3 regions of the Photobacterium sp. S4TG1 genome follow, and region 1 is predicted to be linked to each of the others. Evidence: predicted binding sites of a transcription regulator. Region 1 holds the regulator's gene; each other region holds the start of a gene.
What was found. The regulator CRP, encoded in region 1, controls carbon source genes, mostly activating them, when cyclic AMP is high. The targets are predictions, from matches to a motif close to TGTGANNNNNNTCACA.
Positions count from the first base shown of each region.

Region 2: mlc (sugar metabolism global transcriptional regulator Mlc) is a predicted target of CRP. The motif match lies at 2,618-2,633, and genes of this name have one in related genera.
Region 3: VXS03_RS13780 (NupC/NupG family nucleoside CNT transporter) is a predicted target of CRP. The motif match lies at 4,096-4,111, and genes of this name have one in related genera.

Region 1 covers NZ_JAYXUH010000008.1:140,927-146,612, reverse strand. The annotation lists gene VXS03_RS11685 (OsmC family protein) at 1-247, opposite strand, end outside; gene crp (cAMP-activated global transcriptional regulator CRP) at 631-1,263, shown strand; gene VXS03_RS11675 (hypothetical protein) at 1,447-1,641, shown strand; gene VXS03_RS11670 (DUF1338 domain-containing protein) at 1,734-2,528, opposite strand; gene astD (succinylglutamate-semialdehyde dehydrogenase) at 2,569-4,029, opposite strand; gene astA (arginine N-succinyltransferase) at 4,042-5,058, opposite strand; gene VXS03_RS11655 (aspartate aminotransferase family protein) at 5,171-5,686, opposite strand, start outside.
Region 2 covers NZ_JAYXUH010000001.1:180,887-186,572, forward strand. The annotation lists gene VXS03_RS00945 (LutC/YkgG family protein) at 1-265, shown strand, start outside; gene VXS03_RS00950 (LysR family transcriptional regulator) at 410-1,312, shown strand; gene mlc (sugar metabolism global transcriptional regulator Mlc) at 1,309-2,523, opposite strand; gene queE (7-carboxy-7-deazaguanine synthase QueE) at 2,797-3,477, shown strand; gene asnS (asparagine--tRNA ligase) at 3,741-5,141, shown strand; gene VXS03_RS00970 (GGDEF domain-containing protein) at 5,339-5,686, shown strand, end outside.
Region 3 covers NZ_JAYXUH010000012.1:9,054-14,739, reverse strand. The annotation lists gene secD (protein translocase subunit SecD) at 1-486, opposite strand, end outside; gene VXS03_RS13790 (hypothetical protein) at 740-1,369, opposite strand; gene VXS03_RS13785 (NAD(P)-dependent oxidoreductase) at 1,595-2,464, shown strand; gene VXS03_RS13780 (NupC/NupG family nucleoside CNT transporter) at 2,559-3,824, opposite strand; gene trxC (thioredoxin TrxC) at 4,286-4,720, opposite strand; gene VXS03_RS13770 (hypothetical protein) at 4,927-5,232, opposite strand; gene VXS03_RS13765 (GNAT family N-acetyltransferase) at 5,364-5,686, opposite strand, start outside.

The DNA of each region.
Region 1 (5,686 bases):
TGAAAATTCGTGGTGCTTGCTCACGACGCTCAGCAGAAAGATTTACTTCACAAGCCGTGATCTGCTGCTGTAAATCCTGTAAACCACTAACGACATCCACAGAACTACAACCTCCCGTAGCCATCAGTACCAACTCCATTGGGCTTGGGGCTTTTTCACCACCGTTACCATCTAAAACAACACTGTGACCTGAAGCTGATTGGCCAACAAAAGTCATGTTTTCTACCCATTTCACACGTGACTGCATTTTTATATCCTTTAGCTATATTATTTAAAAGTTGAGCTTATTTTTGTTGATAATTCCATCGATGTAAACGTTATTTATTTCGCCTAATGCTAATTGTGTTGCATATTTCTATTGCTAGAATTAGAGAGTAAAACCACTTTGAAACAGCGCTTTTGGTAACTAAGTCACAACGATGTGATCATGTGCACACTTATCTCTCATAAATGAGCGGGTCATCGAGATCAATATCAAGAAAAAGCCCCAAAAAAAGGATACACTCTAAACCAGTTTAAGTTAGCTCGCAGCCCATCAGCTGAGTGAATAAACCCTGCCAACACACAGTTTTGTCGAGTTATCTTTACAGAACATATTGTTGGGCAACATATGCAGAGGAAGTTAGTAATATGGTTCCAGGTAAACCGCAAACAGATCCAACTTTAGAGTGGTTTCTTTCCCATTGTCACATTCACAAATATCCATCAAAGAGCACGTTAATTCACGCAGGTGAAAAAGCAGAAACTTTGTACTACATCGTGAAGGGTTCTGTTGCTGTATTAATCAAGGATGAAGAAGGTAAGGAAATGATTCTTTCTTACCTAAACCAGGGCGACTTTATTGGTGAACTCGGCTTGTTCGAAGAAGACCAAGAACGTACAGCTTGGGTTCGCGCAAAAAGCCCTTGTGAAGTTGCAGAAATTTCATTTAAAAAATTCCGTCAATTAATTCAAGTTAACCCAGATATTCTAATGCGTTTATCTGCTCAAATGGCATGTCGTCTACAAGTGACAAGTCAAAAAGTTGGTGATCTTGCATTCCTTGATGTTACAGGTCGTATTGCACAGACATTATTGAATCTTGCAAAACAACCGGATGCAATGACACACCCTGATGGCATGCAAATTAAGATCACTCGTCAAGAAATTGGTCAGATCGTAGGTTGTTCTCGTGAAACAGTCGGCCGTATTCTTAAAATGCTAGAAGAGCAAAATCTTATTTCTGCTCATGGTAAAACTATTGTGGTTTACGGCACACGCTAATTATTATAGCGATACCGTGATCACCGATGAAACCGCAGCTTATACCTGCGGTTTTTTTTTTCTCTGCATTTCCAAAATTACCTCCATAAAACAATCATTGGCAGCGTCAGTATTACTGTTAAAATTTAATTTGTAATAACACCCATTTGTGTTACATTTTGCTCACAAACGGATATTAAATCAATGATGGCCAATATGGATATTGAACGCTTTTCTGCGAATAGTTTCACCACGGTACCTGGCGTATTAACCACTCAACCCACGACGATTGAAATGACAGGGTTTAGTGATAGCCGCTGTTATCTCGAACAACAAACAGGGTTACGTCGCTGCCCTGCAGATGAATCAGGTGTTTGGGCTTCACCATTAGATAACTAGCCTTATGACAGTGCTTATATGCTAAGCACTGTATTATGTTAATTTGCCTATCGACGGTCTTTACGGCAAATACAACGGCACATCGAAATATACTAGCGATCCGTACTTTCAAATATTTTATTTGCAGAATCAACAACAAACCCTTCATATAATTCGCCATTCGCTTGAGGATAGCGTTTAGCAAATTCATAAAAACCACCTGGGATATTATGAATGCCATCACGAAAGCTGACTCCAACCTTGTCAGCCATAGTTGCTGATTGCTCTAACATAACCTCGGCATTGCCTTTTATCTCACCACCTGCTTGATTAATGACAAATTGATTATGACGCAATAAATGATTGACCTCTTCAAGGTTAGCAAACTGCTCTAACTGATTAATATTGACCGTAAAATGATTCGCACCAAAACCATGGGCCGCAACCCATGCCGCATATTCACTTTCTGCGGCTAAGAACTGGTAGGTTGCAAAATCAAGTTGCCACGGACGCCCTCTATAAACAAAATCAGACTGATGAAAATAATCATCACCCACCTGATCAAGCAATGCCCGTATTGCACGCTGCAATTCAGCGGAGCACCCAGCTAGTTGTAATTCGCTAATAAAGACCTTTGGTAATAAAGGATTGGCATGGATAAATGATTCGGCATACAGTTTTTTAGCACTAAAATGATATTTTGCCTGCGGTTGGTATCCTAAAGCAATAAATGGCGCAGCAAGCACTGCTAATCCACACTTAGGTATTCCAAAACTGCGCAATGCAATATGATCATTGAGTAACGTCGTGTCCTCAGTTAACAACTGCTGTATCTGTACCGCGGAGGGGCATAATCGTTGACTATAATCGTGCCATAAACCATCAAAAAGTTGTGTTATAGATTCCATAATCAGCCTGCTTATTGAAAGCATTATTACTTACTAAACCTTAGTTCAAGCTCACTCCTGGCGCTAATTGGGACGGTAATTGTAATTGTTCCCCTTCAACTGATGCCATTGGATAGGCACAATAATCCGCTGCATAATAAGCACTTGGACGCAAGTTACCTGAAGCACCTGGGCCACCAAAAGGCGCATCGCCACTCGCCCCCGTTAATGGTCGATTTCGATTTACAATCCCTGCACGAATATGATCAATAAAATACTGCCATTGCTGCTCATCGGTTGAAATTAATCCTGCAGCTAAGCCATAGCGCGTTTGATTAGCACTTACCACCGCTTGAGTAAAATCAGTATAACGACAGACCTGCAATAACGGCCCAAAATATTCTTCATCTGCAAGCTCACTGATCGCACTAACATCGATAATCGCCGGTGTTACAATTGCACCGTGCCCACGGGTTGCCGTTAATAAAGCAATTCCACCAGCGGCAAATAATTGCTGCTGATGTGCCATAATTTGATCCGCTGCAACGGAAGAAATTAATGGTCCCATAAACGGTGCCGGTATTGCTAATGGATCACCGACCTGCAATTGTGAAGCAACAACAACTAACCGCGCTAATATTGCATCGCCAGCTTTTCCAGTAGCGATATATAACCGCCGAGCACACGTACAACGCTGCCCTGCACTTAAAAAAGCGGATTGAATAATGGCATATACTGCCGCCTCAATGTCGCCATACTCTTGACCTACTACCAATGGATTATTGCCTCCCATCTCCAAGGCCAACATGGTTTGCGGCTGCCCTGCAAATTGTTGGTGCAGTAAATGTCCGGTGTATGCACTTCCTGTAAATAATACGCCTGCGACTCCTGTTGCCATCGATAATGCGGCTCCTGTTGCACGCCCACCTTGCACTAAATTTAGAACACCATCAGTAATACCGGCTTGCTGCCACAACTCACACATTCGCTGAGCGGTATTAGGCGTCAGCTCTGAGGGCTTAAATACCACGGTATTACCCGCTAATAGCGCTGGAATAATATGGCCATTCGGTAAATGTGCGGGAAAGTTATATGGCCCAAAGACTGCCATTACGCCCAACGGGCGATGGCGCACAATCATCGTTGTATCGGCCTGTTGACGCTGACGAGTGCCCGTTCGTTCATGATAAGCTTGGGTTGATAACTCGACCTTAGCAATCATAGCTGCAACTTCAGTAGTACTTTCCCACAGTGGCTTACCTGTTTCTGACGCAATAATCTGTGCCAATTGAGATTGATGCTTATGCAGTAATTGAGCAAAGCGTTCAATAACGGCTAAGCGCTCACTAAAGGCCGTGTTACGCCAACTTAAAAACGCTGTATTTGCCACAGCAACCGCATTCTCAACCTGCTCTTCACTCGCCGCATTACCCTGCCAAACTACATCGCCGTTGTAAGGATTACAGGATTGAAATTGCTCACCGTCACCCGTTAACCAATGATTATTTATCCATATACTCATTCGTCTCTCCTTTTATGGTTGAGCTATTAATCTTACCTCATCACCCATTCCAACATTTAGTGCAGCAGCAACCTCAACCGTCATCAGTGCTTGTCCTTGTGCATTAATGGCAATAGCGGCAGCTACGGCTCGAAAGCCCGCTAATTGCCCATTTGAAATAAGGTAATGTTGATGGCTACTATGTTCGCCAATATCCACTTGATACCGCTGCGAATGGCGCACAGTTTCAATATTACGAACGTCACATTCAACACTAGGGCCGGCATCAAAAATATCGACATAACCACGACAACAAAATCCTTCTTGCTCTAATAGCTGTAATGCAGGGCGAGTGTTTTCATGCACCTGTCCAATCACAGCTTGCGCTTCTTTACTTAGCAAGTTGACGTAAATGGGCAATTTAGGCATTAAATCGGCAATAAAACCTTTGCGGCCAATACCCGTTAGATAATCAGCATAAGTAAAATCAATCGAAAAGAAATGCTCTTTAAGCCATTGCCAAAAAGGAGAGTTACCCAGCTCATCCGAGACGCCGCGCATTTCAGCAAAGGCCACCTCGGCAAATCGCTGCCGATGATCAGCCATCAACAAAAAACGTGATTTCGATAACAAGCGGCCGTTAATACCTTGACGCCATTCTGGTAATAAAAATAAGCTACACAGCTCAGTCTCACCTGTATATTGGCTTCCCAAAGTTAACACCTTAACGGTGTTATGGACGCCTAATTGACGCGAAGCATGGGTCACTGTACTTAAATGGTAATTATAGAAAGGCACATCAAGCCCAACCGTTGCTTCAATTGCTGTTGTACCAACAACTTGATCGGTGTCGCTATCAACTGCAACCAACAAATAACTTTCTTGATTTGGTGAAGTAACGGTGGCATTAAAACTGGTTTGAGAATGTTGAATACGGTGACGAAGCAAATCTTCATTGATAGGTAATGATGTAAAACCATGACCAGAGGCTTCTGCACATTGCATCAGTGCAGGATAATCAGCGGCAGTAATAGGACGAATAATGAGCATGGCATTCCCTCCTAATGTAGACAATGACTCCTGCCATTGCCTCGCTCAAAATTAGCATCAGAATGGGGCTATTGATGTTAACTAAGCCCCCGCAATTATAATTTAATCACAATTAAGAATCTGCGTTATATAGCGAAGCAATTGCCGCCTCTAAGCGTTGCATTCCTTCATCGATATCGGTTTTATCAATGACAAGTGAAGGCGTAAAGCGTACTACATCCGCTCCTGCCACCAACACCATAACCCCTTCTTTACCTGCAGCAACTAAGATATCTCGTGCTCGTCCTTGCCACTGTGGGCATAAGACAGCCCCAAGTAATAACCCTTTTCCTCGAATATCACTAAAAATAGGATAGCGGTGGTTAATTTGTTGTAATCCCTCACGAAACCACTGCTCACGCTGTTTTACTCCAGCGAGGACTGCTGGCTGACTAATGGTATCAATCACCGCCTCAGCAACGGCACACGCAAGAGGATTACCACCATAAGTTGAGCCATGGGTACCCACTTTAAGATGAGCAGCAAGTGCCGTCGTTGTTAGCATGGCAGCAACAGGGAAGCCGCCACCTAATGATTTTGCAGTGGTCAAAATATCTGGGGTAACACCAAGACCTTGGTAAGCAAACAA
Region 2 (5,686 bases), on a different contig from region 1:
GGTACTTTATAGTCAAGCAGCACAAGGTCGAGCCGTTAGTTTGCTCCCTGAAGCCTCTGTTTTCATTGTGCCTAAAAGTAATATCGTTCCTCGTTTAACTCAAGCGACAGAACTTTTACATCAAAAAGCACAGAATGGTGAACGTATTCCATCATGTGTGAATTTTATTTCAGGTCCGAGTTCGACTGCAGATATCGAGCTGATCAAAGTTGTTGGTGTGCATGGGCCCGTCTTTGCCACCTACATCATTATTGATGATATGTAATTTTACTTATCACCAATAGTGATAAACAAACTAGCAGGATGCTAGTGGTTAAGCACTTAAACGGGAATATGAAAAAACGCAGTTATCGGACTGCGTTTTTTTTCGCGTATAATTCAGCTATTAACAGACTATTGGAATATTGACATGCCTGCTATTGATGATCTCGTTCTTTTTACTCAAGTCATTGAGTATGGCTCATTCAGTAAAGTTGCTGAATTAAATAACATCACTAAATCTGTCGTTAGTAAACGCATCAGTAAACTTGAAACCAGCTTAGGGCTACAACTTATTTATCGTACGACCCGTAAGCTAACACTGACAGAGCCAGGCGAAGTGCTCTATCATCGCGCCAAGAGTATCAGCAATATTGCACAAACAGCCTTTGACTCAGTAACCGGTTATAGTGAAGCACTGTCAGGCAAAATTCGCATGTCAGTCCCTACTATTTCAGGAGAACTAGTACTAGCTAATGCTGTCTCTACCTTTTGCCAAAAACACCCTGGTCTAACGGTTGATATGTCGCTAAACAACCACTTTGTTGATCTTGTCGCTGATAATTATGATCTGGTGATCCGTACGGGTTATTTGGAAGATTCTAGCCTTATTGCACGCCATATTTTCAATTCACGTTGGGTAATCTGCGCTTCACCAGCTTACTTTGAGCAACACGGTACACCAGAAACACCCAAGGCACTCAATAGTCATAATTGTTTAGGCTATAACCCACAGAGTTCAGGTCCTTTTGACTGGCAATTTATTCGCCAAAATAAAATCTACACTCATAAAGTCAGTGGTAATTTTTCATCAGATAACGCTGCAGCTTTAAAAAAAGTGACATTAGCTGGTAATGGTATTGCTTACTTACCTACCTGCTTAGTGTATAACGAATTACAGCAAGGCCAATTAGTTGAAGTCTTAGCCTCACATGCGGGAAAAGTCGTCGGAATTTATGCAGTCTATCCCTATACTCGAAAACCTGCCAAACGCATTCAAGCACTTATTGAACATATTCGAGAGAGTTATATGGAAATTAAAGAGCAATTTTAGCCATCAATTAATTTCATCAATAAATGTCCGTCATAAAGAGCTTGCTTTACTAATGCCGCACCAGGCATCGTAGCTTGAGTATAAAAGCGGCTTTCTTGAAGTTCTAGATCGCGATTATAAATAGGCAATGTTTGAGAAATAACACACTCCATAATTGCAGGATATAACACAGATTTTGCGCGATTTAATTCTCCACCAATTAAAATACGTTGAGGATTAAATAAATTCACCATAATCGCTATTGCCTGGCCAAGATGATGCCCAAGATCAATAATAATTTGACGAGCAAGGGAATCACCAGCTACCGCGGCATCACAAAGCGCCTCAATGGTCAAAGTTGAAGCTGTGAGTATTGATGAATGCCCTTCTTGTAAACGGGTAAGAGTTTGCTCTAAAACGGCACTCAAACTTGCTACCGTCTCTAAGCAACCATGATTACCGCAAAAACAACGTTTGCCATAAGGTTTAACTTGAATATGTCCCAACTCACCTATATTACCAGTACGACCTTGCAGCACCGTATCATCTAAAATAATGCCAGCCCCGACTCCATTGTGCACAGACACTAAAATCGAATTTGAAATGCCACGCGAATTCCCAAATAGCTTTTCGGCTAATGCCCATGAACGAGTATCATTACCAACAAATACAGGTAATCCTGTTGCTTGATGAATAATATCGCTTAATGGTAGATCCTTAATAGTATAATGCGGCATTTGTAAAACAATACCATCAGCTGCATTCACTAATCCAGGAAGCGAAATTGCAATGGCTGAAATACGATCAAGTGCACTTACATGATTGGCAAAAAATGTATTAATTTCGAGTAACAACTTTGTAACCACATCATCTTGCTCAACTTGATTAATATTTTGGCGCTCTTCCACTAAAATATCACCACTCAATGAGTGTAAGGCAATCGTCAAATAACCTCGCCCCAATCTAATCGACAAAAATTGCCAACCTTCATTTGCAGGAACAAGTCCTATCGCTGGCCGTCCACGACTTGTAGATTCTTGATATTGTGTTTCTTTTATTAAATGTGCTTCAATTAATTCTCGAGTGATCTTGGTAATACTTGCTGGTGCTAATTGGCTACGTTTAGATAATTCAATCCGCGAAATAGGTCCGTACAGATCAATAAGTTTATATACGCTCCCGGCATTATTTCTTTTTATATGATCAATATGACCTGGCTGAGCGACATACATGTCGATACTCCTAGAGGAAAAACAGCGATAAATATCATTCTATTTTCAATTTTTTTACTTTGCGAAGTAATTGTGAAGTCTCTTGTACTCAGGACGTGACAGCCGTCACGAGGAATCCATAAAGACTTCCGCTTTCGCTTCTGACATAATGATAAATCGGCATTTCGCCGAGTATAAATTCAATTAGTAAATTTAATCTCCTCCGTGCTTTTGCTAAACGTCATTCACAGGTGGCAGCTAGATTACGATATCCAAAAGTAACGATAGAGAAGTATGAGGTTACGCGTGTACAAAATTAATGAAGTCTTCGAAACTATTCAAGGTGAAGGTGTATTCACTGGTGTTCCTGCTATTTTTGTTCGTTTACAAGTTTGCCCTGTAGGTTGCTCATGGTGTGACACTAAACAAACATGGACTGCTGAAGCTGAAGATTTAGTCAATGTTGAACGTATTATGATTAAAACCGAAGACTCTCCACTTTGGACCAAACTTGACGCAAATGGCATCGTTGATCTATTAGTTGAGCAAGGCTACACCGCCAAACATGTGGTGATCACCGGTGGCGAACCGTGTATTTATGATCTACGTCCACTGACAACAGCGCTAGAAAAATCCGGCTTTAATTGCCAAATTGAAACCAGTGGTACTTCAGAGATTTTAACCAGTGATCAAACGTGGGTAACGGTGTCTCCTAAAATCAATATGAAAGCAAAACTACCTGTATTATCGTCAGCGCTAGCACGTGCAAATGAAATCAAACATCCCGTTGGCACTCACAAAGACATTGAACAATTAGACGCTTTGCTAGCCCCAGTAACACTGCGTACTGATGTTACAATAGCACTGCAACCTATCAGTCAAAAACCACGAGCAACAGAACTATGCATTTCAACATGCATCGCGCGTAATTGGCGTTTATCAATTCAAACCCATAAATATTTAGCGATTGCTTAACCCTCAGCATTTTCATCCCATGCCATAATATCAACAAATAACAATGCAATGATAAGAGAGGTTTTGCTTATCATTGCCAAAACGATCATTTCTTGACCAACCTTCTGTATAAATTCCCACTTTCCTTCATCAATTTATCAATCTAATGAGATCAATGCTTGATGCTTGACGTAAGAAAGGTAATATTACTTATACAACGATATCTTTAAGCACGTAATACTTTAATTCCAAAGTGAAGTGCCTAAACGGAGAATAACTTAAACATGACTTACGCGCCTGTAACAGACGTATTAAGCGGTAAACTTGCTGTAGACAGTGAAGTCACTGTTCGCGGTTGGGTTCGCTCACGTCGTGATTCCAAAGCTGGAATTTCTTTCCTTGCCATTTATGACGGCTCTTGTTTCGACCCGATTCAGGCCGTGGTCTCTAATGAGTTAAATAATTACCAGGAAGAAGTTCTTAAATTAACAACTGGTTGCTCTGTTGAAGTCACAGGTACAATTGTTGCCTCTCCTGCTAAAGGTCAAGATTTCGAATTAGCAGCAACAGCCGTTAAAGTTGTTGGCTGGGTAGAAGATGCAGAAACATACCCAATGGCTAAAACACGTCACTCTATTGAGTATTTACGTGAAGTTGCACACCTACGCCCACGTACTAACGTAATTGGCGCGGTTGCACGTGTCCGTAACTGTCTATCTCAAGCGATTCACCGTTTCTACCACGAGCAAGGCTTCATCTGGATGTCAGCACCACTTATCACAGCGTCTGATTGTGAAGGTGCTGGTGAGATGTTCCGTGTGTCTACGCTAGATATGGCAAACTTGCCAATGACAGACAAAGGCGAAGTGGATTTTGACAAAGATTTCTTTGGCAAAGAAACATTCCTAACAGTATCTGGTCAATTAAATGCTGAAACTTATGCTTGTGCCCTAAGTAAAGTATACACATTTGGTCCAACTTTCCGTGCTGAAAACTCAAACACCAGTCGTCACCTAGCTGAATTCTGGATGGTTGAGCCTGAAGTTGCTTTTGCTGATCTAAACGATGTAGCAAAACTAGCTGAAGATATGCTGAAATATGTATTTAAAGCTGTACTTGAAGAGCGCCGTGACGATCTTGAATTCTTTGCTTCTCGCATTGATAAAGACGTTATCACTCGTCTAGAGCAATTTGTAACATCTGATTTTGCACAAGTAGACTACACTGATGCAATCAAGATTCTTCAAGATTCTGGTCGTCAGTTTGAGAACGATGTTGAGTGGGGCATTGATATGTCTTCTGAGCACGAGCGTTTCCTTGCTGAGCAACACTTCAAAGCACCAGTAATTGTGAAGAACTATCCAAAAGACATCAAAGCGTTCTACATGCGTATGAACGAAGATGGCAAAACTGTTGCAGCAATGGATGTACTTGCACCTGGTATTGGTGAGATTATCGGTGGTTCACAACGTGAAGAGCGTTTAGAACAACTTGATGCACGTATGATTGAAATGGGCCTAAATCCTGAAAGCATGGGCTGGTACCGCGACTTACGTCGTTACGGTTCAGTACCACACTCAGGCTTTGGTCTAGGTTTTGAACGTCTAGTCTCTTACGTAACGGGCATGAGTAACATCCGTGATGTTATTCCATTCCCTCGCACACCACGTTCTGCAAACTTCTAAATACTCCGTGTAATTAGTCGTAAAAAAACCATCTTCGGATGGTTTTTTTGTTTACAATCAATACAAACATAAGATCAAATATGTGACATTTACGCTTAATTCTTAATTATAATTTATAAAGATTGTATTCATTCCACAAATAGATTAAATTTACAGGGATCATTCACATAAAGAATACATGTAACGAAGTCTCTCCCATGAAAAAAAATAATAAGGATACTAAAAAGCGTCCTGTTCTCGTATTGAAAACTTTTGCCTTACTTTTTTTCGTATTCTCTAGTTTCTTTCTTATTTACAATATTTATCATCTTGAAAAATTTAAGCTCCGTTATATTGCTCGAATTCAAGATGTATATTCATATACCCGTCGTTTTGGTTCCTATTACAATAATACTCCAGAGGTATATAAACCTGAAAATCATTATATCAAAAATAATGTTTCATTAATTGTAAATACTGCAACTAAAGTCAAGACTCTCTCCAGTGGTATAGAAAAATTACGCTCACAATTAAATAGACTTACCAATAATAATATATGGACTATT
Region 3 (5,686 bases), on a different contig from region 1:
ATCGCCACGAAGATCGTCAGTCAGCTGCTGTGCATGCTGCTTATAAACTTCTTTCATATCGACATCAAGTAAGAACTGAACACCACCACGTAAATCAAGACCTAACTTAATAGGCTCAAAACCTAGGCCTAATAGCCATTTTGGTGCAGCAGGTTCTAATGCTAACGTTAAACGATCTTCATTATGAATAATGCTGTTTAACGCTTCTTTAGTATTTGTTTGCTCTTTGGTTGAATTAACCACCACTACCGTGCGAGTTGGCTGCTGTTCAATAGTTTTGGCTTCAATGCCGTTTTCTTTTAGAACACGTTGAATCTCAAAAGGTGTTGGCATTGCGCCGCCTTTCGCACTGATTTGTACTGCTGCATTTTCGCCATACCATGTTGGAATAGCACTAAGCAACATAATCGAGACTGTCACAATTAACACAACATATTTCCATGCTGAGTAATGATTCAGAATCTGTTTATTATTCTTTTTTCTCATTATTTTAAGCCATATCTCTAGCAACAAGTCATATTGTTGCGACCGATAACACATCAATAATTATTATTAACTTCTCTTTAAATTAGAGAAAACAACTCGTTATTATCATATTCACAGCCGATAATATTGAGCATTAATAATAGCTATTGATAGATTTAATACATAAATTAATAAAACGTTTTATGTGTCGATGAAAGCAACATCACTAAGTAAAGCACACCATGCCATAAATGACATAAGTGCCAGTAATGTCTTATGCGGTAACGAACGAGTGTCCGTAGTGTGAATAGAGTAAATTAGATTCTTTCCAGCCAGACACACGTGATGACGAGGATTTTATCGTTAAAATCCAATCACTTTGTGGGCTGAGAGGCTCAATATACCCAATGGCAAGCATAGGTATAGGGAGTAAGGGGAATTCAAAGGCTAATTCAAATGTCGGCGCAATTTCATCAGCACTATGATAAAAACTATTTAACGATCGTGTCGAAGTATTAATCATATTTTGTAGATTAATCACTTCAGCGCGGTGATGTTTACCACTATGAGGCGGTAATTTAAGATTTGTTGGCGATGGAAAATTCCATACTAAGCGGGTGCTATAAAAAGAAACGGGTAAGCCATTATTACTTACATAGCGATCCGTGGGATGTTTTTGTGTCGGCGCTTGGTTCGCATCATGATGCAGAGCACGATCAATATAGCTCGCAGTCTCTATTGTCACCTTTGTAGCATTAACCACCTTTGGGTTAAGCACTGGTGCTTCAAGTACATCTGTATATACAGGACTGGTCGAGGTGAAATGCATAATGTTTGTATGTGTCGATGCCGAAGCAAATGAACTTGCTCCTAGACATAACACCAATAACATTATACGTAACACTGCTGTCAACATTAGATTTGACTAAGCCAATCCACAAAATAAAAGTGAGTGTTATGATAATTGCCAACACAAATTGTTACAAGCGATTAATTTCAAATAATTAATCCTATTGATAAACCTCACTTATTTACATAAAACACATACAAGGTATAGCCATTTACGCAATAATGCAGTCTGTTATGATGTTACAAACTGCTCACAATTAAAATCAAGGAAGTATTGACGATGACAGCAAACGTTGCTTTTTTAGGGCTTGGAACAATGGGCTATTCAATGGCTGGCCACCTTGCCAAAGCGGGTTATCATGTAACCGTTTATAATCGAACTCAAGCAAAAGCTGAAGCTTGGGCTCAAGAATATAAGGGCGCGACAGCCCTCACCCCTTCTGATGCCGTAAAAGATGCTGACATTATTTTCACCTGTGTCGGTAACGACAATGACGTACGCGAAATTTATAAAGGCCAGCAAGGTATTTTAGTTACCGCAAAGCCAGGGGCTATTTTAGTCGATCACACCACAGCCTCAGCCGATGTGGCACGTGAAATTGCCGATGCCGCACATGCTATTGGTTGCGATTTTTTAGATGCCCCCGTCTCAGGCGGTGAAGCTGGCGCAATTAATGGATGCCTAACCGTTATGGTTGGCGGCAATGAAGCGGTATTTAATAAAGTCAAACATGCTATTTCACAATATGCAAAAGCAACGACATTAATGGGCGAAACAGGCTATGGCCAAATAACAAAAATGGCTAATCAGTTATGTATCGCAGGTGTATTACAGGGCTTATCTGAAGCGGTAACACTTGCGAAAGCAGCAGGGCTTGATATTCACACCATGACAGAAGTATTAAAGCACGGTGCTGCTGGCTCATGGCAATTAGAAAATCGAGCGCAAACCATGGCGGCTGATTCGTTTGATTTTGGCTTTGCTATTGATTGGATGCGTAAAGATCTTGCTATCTGTTTTGATGCGGCTGAAAAACTTAACGTGGAATTGCCCTTAGCAAAACAAGTTGATAGTGAATATGAAAAGCTACAACAACGTGGATTTAATCGCGCTGATACCTCAGTCTTAATTAAGCAATTTGATAAGTAACACCATCAATACATATAACAAAGCCGTAGCAACAACCATTGCTACGGCTTTGTTCTTACGCTATTTCTAGCTTGATTAATGTGTTACATCTCGATTATAACGTGACGAAAATACCCGCTAGCGTAGCACTCATTAAGTTTGCTAACGTTGCCGCCATTACTGCTTTAAAGCCCAATTTAGCAACATCACTACGACGCTCTGGTGCCATAACACCAATTGAACCGATCTGAATCGCAATAGAACCAATATTAGCAAAGCCACATAATGCAAAAGTAATAATAACTTGAGTATGCTGTGATAATGTTTCTTTTACTGATGCAAAATCCATAAAAGCAACAAATTCATTAAGAATCAGTTTTTCACCAATGAAGGTACCCGCAGCCATCATTTCATGAGTTGGCACGCCAATAACAAACGCTAGTGGTGAAAAGATATAACCAAGAATCAACTGCATGCTCAATGGGGTTGTTGCAAACCATTGTGACGCTGTATCCATGCCAATTGCAGACGTTAAACTCGCTAGACCATAACCCACTTGCTCAAGGCCAGCATTCGCCATTGCAATAACACTCACAAATGCAATTAACATCGTACCAATTGCAACCGAGACTTTCATACCGTTCATTGCGCCCGCAGCCAATGCATCAATGGCATTACTGTGCTCACTGGTTGCCATTTCGATTTCAACTTGTTCTTCTGGCACTTGTTGTTCTGGCACTAAAATCTTAGCCATTAACAAACCACCAGGCGCAGCCATAAAGCTAGCTGCAATCAAAAATTTAAGATCAACACCTAAGCCTGCATAACCACCTAAAACTGAGCCCGCAACAGATGCCATGCCACATGTCATTACAACGAAAAGTTCAGAGCGGGTCATTTTCGCTAAGAATGGACGCACCAATAATGGAGATTCACCCTGCGATAAGAAGATATTACCCGTTGCTACTAATGATTCCGCACGGCTAGTTCCCAATAGTTTTTGAATACCACCACCCAACACTTTAATTACCCATTGCATAATACCGAAGTAGTACAACAGTGAAATTAAGGCACTAATGAAGATCACCAATGGCAACACACGGATCGCAAACACAAAACCGCTTTTTTCAATATTAGACAAATCACCGAAAACGAACTGAATACCAACATCAGCAAAGCTCAATAGGCCAGCAATACCATGGCTCATTGCACCAAGCATTTTTTGACCAAGAGGCACATACAATACCAATGCAGCAAAACCCGCTTGTAGTACTAAAGCACCCAGCACTGTGCGCCAGTTGATAGCTTTGCGGTTATCTGAAAGTAAAATTGCGAATAAAACCAGTACGACAATACCGGCCAAACTAATTAACAACTGCATTATTTCGTCCTATTGTGTTGCGAATAATGTAGGTATTGATTGTATTGTGGCATCGGAAAAACATTTGCTGAAGGATCAACAAAAGATGGATATTACGCCAATATGCGTAAATAACTAAAGGGGTGTTCGTCCAATGGTACAACATACAAGTCACCTAAATTAACAAGCTATAGTTAACGCCGGTCCAACTCCGTGGGTCGTTCACATATCCTAGTGACAGCTTGTAATAAGGTGGCTGAACGTAATTGTTCTGGCCGAGGCGAGAGTATATAGAGATCTTGGTCACATTAAAAATTTAGTATAGTGTTTTTTTACATTTATACATAATTCGCATAAATAATAGCCTGTATACTCCTTTTAGCGACTATTTCATCGAAAAAAAACCACAAAAAAGCCCAGTTACTTTATATAACTAGGCTTTAATAATTCAATATACCACTAACAAATACCGCCATTGGCAATTATTTAGTTAATGCTGTATCTAACCATTGATCAAAGGCAGTTTTAGGCATTGCACCATTGAGCATGTCTACCATTTTACCACCTTTAAAGACCATAATGGTTGGAATGCTACGAATACGGTATTGGCCAGCCAATGCTTGTTGCGCTTCTGTATCGATTTTAACGAAACGAGCTGCACCATTACGCTCGGTTGCTACATCAGCAAATACTGGAGCAAAACCTACGCATGGACTACACCAAGGGGCCCAAAAATCGACAACAACAGGTTTATCACCATTAATTAGGTTTGCAAAGTTATCAGCAGTACCTTCAATTGGCATGCCATCAAGTAATTTTTCTTTACAAGTTCCACACGTCGCTTCATCGTTTATACGATCAAGGGGTAAACGGTTTAAGGCTTTACAATGTGGGCAGCGAGTTGTCATGGTTGTCATAATGAATTTCCGAATCTAATTCTAAACTATTGTTATTTAATCTATCTCTATCATTCTCAAAACAAAAGCTGTTTTTACTGATTAAGCTGATAGGGAAAACCTATGTGTTGAGAGCGACGTTATATCAACAACCACCAGTAATAAACCTAAAAAATAAAACGGATTAAAAAGTTAGCGTTTTAATCCGTTTAAGCAATTTCACAGCCTTATTCAGTTAATGGCTGCTCTGCTGCAACATTGCTTACTTTGCTGCAAGTCCAACCTAGCGTACCGAGTTTGGTGGCAAATGCTTGAGCTTTACTTTCACAATAACCGACCTCATGGTTTGCACTCCATAACACTTGGCTGCCGCTCGATTTTATATATTGCACATCACAAGGTACTTTGTTACCCGGTTGACTATAAACGACTTCAACAGTGCGCTCTGCTGTGCCATTTTTACAAACATAAGCCTCTTGTGCTGATGCTTGAAAAGATAAAATAGACAACATCAACAATAACATTACTTTCATAACAACCTCAGGATAAGAACTTTCGCATTAAGTTTAGTCGGCTTGAGGATTAACACCTCAATCCCTCACATTTTATAATACTAACATTTGTATGATGTACAGCCGATTAACAACTATTATACCGTCGGCTATTACGTAATATTCTGAATCATATTAAAAAAACGGTCATCTTCACTCGCAATAGTAAAACCACATCGAGTATATAAGTGATAAGCCGGACTGATTTTAAACACTCTTAACCTCAACTGTTTTACGCCATATTCACGTGCTAATCGAACAGACTCCGTAATAGCTTGAGCACCCATACCTTGATTTTGATATTGATCGCTAATTTGAAGATCGCGTAAATAACATTCGTCATCACCAACAGCTAATCGAATAGCACCTACCACTTCGCCATCACACACTATATCCCAATTTTCTAAGCCAGCTATTTGCTCTATTATTGTTGGTT